DNA from 2 places in the Serratia sp. JSRIV002 genome. Region 1 is predicted to be linked to the other one. Evidence: predicted binding sites of a transcription regulator. Region 1 holds the regulator's gene; the other holds the start of a gene.

Evidence for each region. The regulator CRP, encoded in region 1, controls carbon source genes, mostly activating them, when cyclic AMP is high. The targets are predictions, from matches to a motif close to ATGTGANNNNNNTCACAT.
Region 2: a site for CRP is predicted at 2,081-2,098, ahead of KGP26_RS13640 (arabinose ABC transporter substrate-binding protein). Genes of this name have one in related genera too.

Annotation. Positions count from the first base shown of each region.
Region 1 is NZ_CP074143.1:5,601,638-5,605,851, reverse strand. Features, by position in the region: gene KGP26_RS26325 (YccS/YhfK family putative transporter) at 1-1,541, opposite strand, end outside; gene crp (cAMP-activated global transcriptional regulator CRP) at 1,598-2,230, opposite strand; gene KGP26_RS26315 (OsmC family protein) at 2,612-3,019, shown strand; gene KGP26_RS26310 (LysR substrate-binding domain-containing protein) at 3,022-3,930, opposite strand; gene KGP26_RS26305 (MFS transporter) at 4,123-4,214, shown strand, end outside.
Region 2 is NZ_CP074143.1:2,880,870-2,885,083, reverse strand. Features, by position in the region: gene araG (L-arabinose ABC transporter ATP-binding protein AraG) at 1-805, opposite strand, end outside; gene KGP26_RS13640 (arabinose ABC transporter substrate-binding protein) at 866-1,849, opposite strand; gene KGP26_RS13635 (ribulokinase) at 2,209-3,888, shown strand; gene araA (L-arabinose isomerase) at 3,943-4,214, shown strand, end outside.

The sequences.
Region 1 (4,214 bases):
TTACGCAGCATGCCGCTCTGCCACTGCGGCCATAGCCAGATCGTGCCACCAAACACCAGTACGCAGCCGATAAGGGTATCGATCAGGCGGGGGACCAGGAAATGGGTACCGTTCAGCGCCAGGAGCTGCAAGGTGTAGACGGCGGTCACGGTGAAGCCCATCACCGCCAGCCCGTAGTTTTTCCGCAGGATCAGATAGGCCGCCAGGGTGATGGCCAACATGATGCTCAGCGTCACGTTCTCCGGCATCTGTAGTTGCAACAGTCCAGCGGCAATCACCAGCCCGGCCAACGTGCCGAGGGCACGGTGCTGGATCCTCACCCGCGTGGCGTTATAGCCGTTTTGGCTGACCAGCATGATGGTCAGCAAGATCCAGTAGGGTTTTGGCAGATTGAACAGCATGCCAAGGCTGCTGCCTGCCGCCAGAATGACCCCCAGTCTGGCGGCGTTACGCAAGGCGTTGGATTTGAACGATAGATAGCTCACCACTGCAGGCCAGAACGGCAGGCGTGACTGATTGGCCATCAGATTACGGCGGTAAAGTGGGTGCTGAGTGCGCAGCAGGCGTGCGATGCGACTGAAGTGGTAATAGCAGAACTGGCCAACCGGATTATCGGCGTGCTGTGAGGCCACTTTTTCCAGCGCCGCCAGCTCATTCTTCATGCTGAAACGCGAAGAGTGCCGATGATAGAGAATATCGTCGGCCACCACCCGCAGGCGCGTGGCGATCACCTGGGCGTTGCGGCGGATGATCGCTTCGGCCTGGCTTTGCTCCACCAGCTTTTGCACTTCTTCCGGCAGATGCAGGCTGACGGTGATGTGCTCTTGCAAATCGAGCGCCACCTGAAACGTACGCCGCAGGCGCTTTTGCTCCAGGTTATTGGCATGGGGCAGGAAATTAAGCTGTTGGTATAGCAGACTGATCAGATCCATGACTTTCTGCTGGCGTTGCAACAGCGGCGGCAGGGCAGTTTCAGGATCGGTATGCTGCGTCAGTAATGAGTATTTGGCTTCAAAATAGTCGGCCAGCTGCATATACAGCTGGCTTAGAGATTCGCGCATCGGCTGCTCTTTCCACAGCTTGAACCAGGCCCAGGTAAACAGCCCGTACCAGGCGGTGCCGACGATATACAGCAAAGGGGCATGCCAGATTGGCACGGTGCCTACCATGCTGAGGGAAAAGATGGCGGCGACCAATGCGGCTGGTAGCAGGCGTGCGTGCAGCGGGCTGATCTCACCGCTGACGCCGAGCAACAGCGCCATTGCCAGCATCAGCAAGGGTAACGGCAGATCCCACAGCAGGGCTTGTTGCAGCAGAAGGCTGCTGAGTGCGAACAGGGAGCCGCCTACGACCAGGCGTTTGAAAAAGCGTTTGTGCGGCGTATCCAGCCCGGCAATGTTGCAGCAGGCGGGCACCAACGAGAACAGCATGCCGAGTTGCAGGTTGCCAATCAGTAAACCAAACGCCACCGGCAGGCACAACACCAGCGTTTGCCGCAGTGCGTAGTTGACTTCCGGGTGGTAGATCAGGCGGCGCCACATGGTTGGCTATTCAGCAGGTAAAGAAACGGCGCATTGCTGCACCGTTTCCCTGGGGATTAACGCGTACCGTACACGACAATGGTTTTGCCGTGCGCGGAGATCAGGTTTTGATCTTCGAGCATTTTCAAAATACGACCGACGGTTTCACGTGAGCAACCGACGATTTGGCCAATTTCCTGGCGGGTGATTTTGATCTGCATGCCGTCTGGGTGAGTCATGGCATCAGGCTGTTTTGCCAGGTTCAGCAAGGTCTGTGCAATGCGGCCGGTTACGTCAAGGAAGGCGAGGTTACCCACTTTCTCTGAGGTGACTTGCAGGCGGTTAGCCATCTGTGCGGACAGGCGCATCAGGATATCCGGGTTAACCTGGATCAACTGGCGGAATTTCTTGTAGGAAATTTCAGCCACTTCACAGGCGGTTTTGGCCCGTACCCAGGCGCTACGCTCCTGGCCTTCTTCAAATAATCCTAGCTCGCCGATGAAATCCCCCTGGTTAAGGTAGGACAGGATCATCTCTTTGCCTTCTTCATCTTTAATCAGCACCGCGACGGAGCCTTTGACGATGTAGTAAAGCGTTTCGGCCTTTTCACCTTGGTGAATAAGCGTACTCTTCGATGGATATTTGTGGATATGGCAATGAGACAGGAACCATTCGAGAGTCGGGTCTGTTTGCGGTTTGCCGAGAACCATTCGCTGTTATCCTCTGTTGTTATCGCTGCCTTGTATCACAGGGGTCAGAGTTCCCTGTAAAACGTGCTTATAGCCCGGTGTTTTAATTGTGGCTATCAACAGGTTTTGAGGCGTGTTATAGAAATACGCTTGTGCTCTAGCATATTAACTTGCAGGGAGAGCTGCAAGCTACATTCTGTTAACAAACCAATATAGGGGCCTTTCCTTGGACATATCCCTGAAATCGGTGACCTGGAAAGAGTTATTGCGGCTCTGTTTGTAGCACAGAGTGAGGCGGGTGTCTTGTGTTGTCTCGCTTCAGCATGATTAGCGTCAGGTTACGTTGCCAGAATGTATGCGAAAGCGTACCCTGTTTTTAAGAAATTAACCGGAGTGTGTAACATGCAGGCAAGAGTTAAGTGGGTAGAAGGGCTGACATTCCTGGGTGAGTCTGCGTCTGGTCACCAGGTTTTGATGGATGGCAACGCTGGCGATAAAGCGCCAAGCCCGATGGAAATGGTGTTGATGTCCGTCGGCGGCTGTAGCGCCATCGACGTAGTGTCGATCCTGCAAAAAGGGCGTAACGATGTGCGTGACTGTGAGGTAAAACTGACCTCCGAGCGTCGTGAAGAAGCACCGCGTCTGTTTACCCATATCAATCTGCATTTTATCGTCACCGGCAAAGGGCTGACCGATAAGATCGTCGAGCGTGCGGTGGATCTTTCCGCCGAGAAATACTGCTCCGTCTCCTTGATGCTGGGTAAAGCCGCCAGCATTACCCACAGCTTCGAAATCCGCGAAGTGGCCTGATCCTACCAAGGGTAGCGCAGGCAGTGGGCACGCAATAAATCAAGAAATCGCCGTGCCGTCACGGTTAGCGGCGATTTCTGTGAATACAGCACGCAATATTGCGCTTGTGGCAACGTGTCGATAGGCAATGCCACCAGCCGACGCTGCAAATAGAACGGTGCACTCATCGCCCGCGCCACGATAGTCAAATAATCCGCCTCCAGCACCATATTCAAGCCACAGGTCACAGAGTCCGAGCGAATGGGCGAACGACTCAATTGCTGATAGAAGGTGCCTAACACCGCACGCAACTGCTGGTAGTAACCCATATCGGTTTCCGGTAATAACCACTTGGCCTCACGCAATTCGTCCAACGAGGTGGCCTGCGCCAGTGGGTGCCCCTGGCGTGCGATAATGCAAAAAGAGGCGTTGAACAGCGGTTCACGCACCAGATCCTCCAGCGGAAGTTCCGGGCTGACGGTACCCACGGCAAAATCCAGGCGGCCTTCGCGCAATGCTGGCAGTAGCGTAGAAAGCTGCGCCTCGCGGATCAGCAGATTGGCCTGTGGAAACGGCTGTTTGAAGGCCTCGACCAGTTCCGGTAATACCGTCAGGGCGAGTAGCGAAGAGCAACCAATGGCGACGTTACCTTGCGAATGCTGATTCAACTGCTGGATCTCGTCGGCGGCGCGCTGCAATTCCTCCAGGATCAACTGCATTCGCAGGGCGAAGGCGCGGCCGGTTTCGGTCAGCGTCATTCCCTGACTGCTGCGATTGATCAACTGGGTTTCCAGGATCTGTTCCAGTTCACGGATGGTGCGGCTCACCGCCGGTTGAGATTGCTCAAGCGCGCGTGCCGCCCCGCGAATACTGCCGCTGCGGATCACCTGCTGGAAGACTTTCAACTGTTGTAACTTCGGTAAATAGCGCATTCCCCACCCTATCAATAAAAAGCATCACCCCTTACAAAATTGTATCTTATGCCGCTCGGCAAAAGGCGATAATTTCAGCATGTTGCTGTAAGTGACTGTTATTAAAACTATAAAGTGACCTGGATCACATTATTAAACTACGCCCCTCACGCTGGTGGGCAGCCTGGGTGATAACTTAAAGGAATATCGGCGATGAAAAATCGTTCGCTAATGATTTTTTTGCTGTTTGTGGGCTATGTCGTGGTGTACATCGATAAAACCGTGATGGGTTTTGCGCTGTTACC
Region 2 (4,214 bases), 2.7 Mb from region 1:
CGGCCTGCAGATCGGTAAGCTGCAACCGCACTTCTCCCAACTCGCGTGGCTGGTAGCCATAAACATCGCCAAGATCGCGACCCACCATCGCCTGCACCAGCACTTCATTGTTGACCTGCTGCATATCGTCGAAGGTACGTACATAGCGGCCATCCTTAAACACGGTGATGGCGTCACTCAGCGCAAAGATTTCCTCCATCCGGTGTGAGACATACAGGATCACTCGCCCTTCAGCCCGCAGCTCGCGGATCACCCGGAACAGCTGCTCAATTTCACGTGCCGACAACGAACTGGTCGGCTCATCAAACGCAATCACTTTGGCGTTACGCGCCAGAGCCTTGGCAATCTCCACCATCTGCCATTGACCAATCGACAGGTACTTCAACGGAGTATCCGGATCGATGTCCAAACCGAGGTGTTCCAGCTGTAAGCGGGACTCATAACGCAGCAGTTTACGATCCACCAGGCCATGTTTGGTCGGCAACTGGCCAAGGTAAATGTTCTCTGCCACGGTCATTTCCGGCACCAGATGCAGTTCCTGGTAGATAATCGCCACCCCGGCGTTCAGCGCGTCGGTGGTATTGGCAAACTGTACGGCTCGCCCCTGGAGGTGGATCTCCCCTTTGCTTGGGGCGTAATTGCCGCTGAGGATTTTCAGCAGCGTCGATTTCCCGGCACCGTTTTCCCCCATCAGGGCGTGGATCTGCCCGGCCTGACAGCTGAAACTGATATCATCCAGCGCTTTGACGCCAGGGAAGCTTTTACCGATGCCTTTAAAAGCCAGATAGGGCGTGACGGCAGTCATAGTGCTTTCCTCAATGCTGTGCGATAAATGGCCGCCCGCTTGGTACAGGCGGCACGCTCCTTACATCAGGCCTTTTTTCTGCAGTTCCACCTGGAAGTTGTCGCGGGTGATCAGCACCACGTCGGTCACTTCGGTGAATTTCTCTGGTTCCACGCCTTTCTCTACCCAGTCATGCAGCATCTGAATGCTCTTGTAGCCATGAATATCCGGGCTTGGCAGCAGTGAACCGTAGAAGCCGGTTGCCTGTTTCTTGGAAAGCTCGCTTACCGCGTCGACGCCGTTGATACCAATGCCGATCACGTTAGGCGCTTTAAAGCCCTGACCTTCGGTGGCACGCACGCCGCCCAGTACGGTGTTGTCGTTCATCCCGACGATCAGCCAGTTTTTCACTTCCGGATGCTGCACCAGCATCGAGTTGGCGGCATCAAACGCCCCTGGGATATCGTTGGATTTGGTCGGTACCTTGTAGATTTGCTGTTCTGGGAAACCCGCGGTTTTCAATGCATCCATCGAGCCACCGGTACGGCGGCGTGCCGTGTCCAGTTCATCGGAGGTGATCGCCATTACGCCGGTCTCTGCCACTTTCCAGCCACGCTTGTTCATCTCTTTCCACAGCTCGGCACCTTGGCGCTCACCTATCTTGGTGGCCGCCATCATCACTAACGGCACACTCTCCATCGGCTTGCCTTTGGCATTAACAAACTGGTCGTCAACCGCGATCACTTTCAGGTCGTAGCTGCGTGCCTTGGCGACAATCGCCGAGCCGAGTTTTGGGTCTGGGGTGCAGATAACAAATCCCTTGGCCCCGCTGGCCGCCAGGCTGTCGATGGCATTGAGGGTTTTCTCGCCGTCCGGCACGGCAATCTTGATCACTTCAAACCCCAGGTCTTTACCCGCCTTGTCGGCAAATTTCCATTCGGTCTGGAACCAGGGCTCTTCTGGCTGTTTAACCAAAAAACCCAGTTTCATGGTCTCTGCGATAGCTGAATGTGACATAACCGCCGTCAGACCGATCACTGCCAACGCCTTAGTGAATTTATGCATGGTACTCTCCGCTGTTTTGCTTCCATCGGCAGAAAAATCGGGCCGCCGTGAAAACGTTATCATTATGAGATCCTGTCACGGCAATGGCCTTGCATCTCGCTTATTGCCGTCGACTCAGGTAAGACGCAAACAGTTTTAGCCGGTATTTGTTAGTTAAATGTAGAGCGCTATCACATCCCGAGATAACAGCAGATATGTGCATACATTTAGCAAATTTAACCAAGTGATAACTTTTGACCCCCATCACAAAATCACTGTAGCAAGCAGAAAAGTGCATACTTCCAGCCAATGCTTCCTCACCTGCCTCCCCGTCCCGCTCCTATCGTTAACCTCAACCTAACAAGTAAGGAGTCCGCATCATGACGGCAGGTGCTATTGCCCTGGGATTAGACTTCGGCAGCGATTCAGTGCGGGTGCTGGCTGTCGACTGTCAAAACGGTAATGAACTGGATACCGAGGTGGTCTACTACCCTCGCTGGCAGCGTGGTGATTTCTGTAATGCCGCGCAGAACCAGTTCCGCCACCATCCACTCGACTATATCGAAGCCATGGAGCAAGCCATCGTCGCCGTAGTGCAGCGCATGAGCCAGGAACAGCGGCAGAGCGTGGTCGGGATTGGGGTTGATTCCACCGGCTCCACTCCCGCCCCGATTGATGAATATGGCGACGTGTTGGCGTTGCGGCCAGAGTTTGCCAGCAATCCCAACGCCATGTTTGTGTTGTGGAAAGACCACACCGCCATCGAGGAGGCGGAGGAAATTAACCAGCTTTGTCGCCGTGGTGATTTCCCCGATTATTCGCGCTATATCGGCGGCGTTTATTCCTCTGAGTGGTTCTGGGCCAAAATCTTGCACGTTTCACGCCAGGACGAGGCGGTACGCCACGCAGCCGCCTCTTGGGTTGAGCTATGCGACTGGGTACCGGCACTGCTTTCTGGCACTACTGCACCGGATCGGTTAAAGCGCGGACGTTGCAGCGTTGGGCATAAAACGCTGTGGCATCCGGATTGGGACGGTTTGCCACCGAAAGCCTTCTTTGCGGCCTTGGATCCGATGCTGGTGGAAGATTTGCCCTATCCACTGTTCAACGGTTCCTACACTGCCGATTTGCCGGTAGGGACGCTGAGCAAAGAGTGGGCCACACGGCTTGGGCTATCAGAAAGCGTGGTGCTGTCCGGTGGCGCCTTTGACTGTCATATGGGGGCAGTGGGAGCCGGAGCGCAGCCTTATACGCTGGTGAAGGTGATTGGCACGTCGACCTGCGACATTCTGATCGCCGATCGTGAGCGCGTGGGCGATCGCGCCATCAGCGGCATCTGCGGCCAGGTGGACGGCAGCGTGGTGCCGCAAACCATCGGGATGGAGGCCGGGCAATCCGCTTTTGGCGATATGTACGCCTGGTTCAGCCGCCTGCTGAGCTGGCCACTGCGTGAAGCCGCCAAGACGCAACCGCAACTCCAGACACAGCTGCAACAAATCGAGCATGACATGCTGGCCGCCCTGACCGCCGCCTGGGCCAAAAACCCGTCTCTTGACCATCTGCCAGTGGTATTGGACTGGTTCAATGGCCGCCGCACCCCCTACGCCAACCAGCGCCTGAAAGGAGTGATCACCGATCTCAATCTCGGCACCGATGCGCCCACGCTGTTTGGTGGCTTTATCGCCGCAACGGCATTTGGCGCCCGCGCCATCATGGAGTGCTTCGAACAGCAGGACATTCCCGTCGATAACGTGCTGGCTTTGGGCGGTATTGCCCGCAAGTCACCGGTGATTATGCAGGTTTGCGCCGATGTGATGGATCGTCCGCTACAGATTGTCGCCTCCGACCAGTGCTGCGCGTTGGGTGCAGCCATCTTCGCCGCCGTAGCCGCCGGGCATTTCAGCGACGTTCCGCAAGCTCAGCAGCATATGGCTTGCAGTATTGAACGTACTTTGCAGCCCGATCCCGCAAACGTCGTGCGCTACCAACAACTTTATGAACGCTATCAACAGTGGTGCCAGGCCGCAGAGCCGCGCTTTGCCGCAATCACCAAAAATTAATACGCCGTGGCAGATCCCTCGGCTCAATAAAACCTCTAGTTCCAGGAGTTTTTGATGAACATCTTTAAGCAACGTGAAGTGTGGTTCGTGATCGGCAGCCAGCATCTTTATGGCCCCAAAACCCTGCAACAGGTGATGGAAAATGCCGAACAGGTCGTGAACAGCCTGAACCGCGACGCAGGTTTACCGGTGAAGATGGTGCTGAAACCGCTGGTCACCACGCCGGACGAAATCACCACCGTCTGCCGTGATGCCAACTATCACCAGGACTGCATCGGCATCATCACCTGGCTGCACACTTTCTCACCGGCCAAAATGTGGATTGC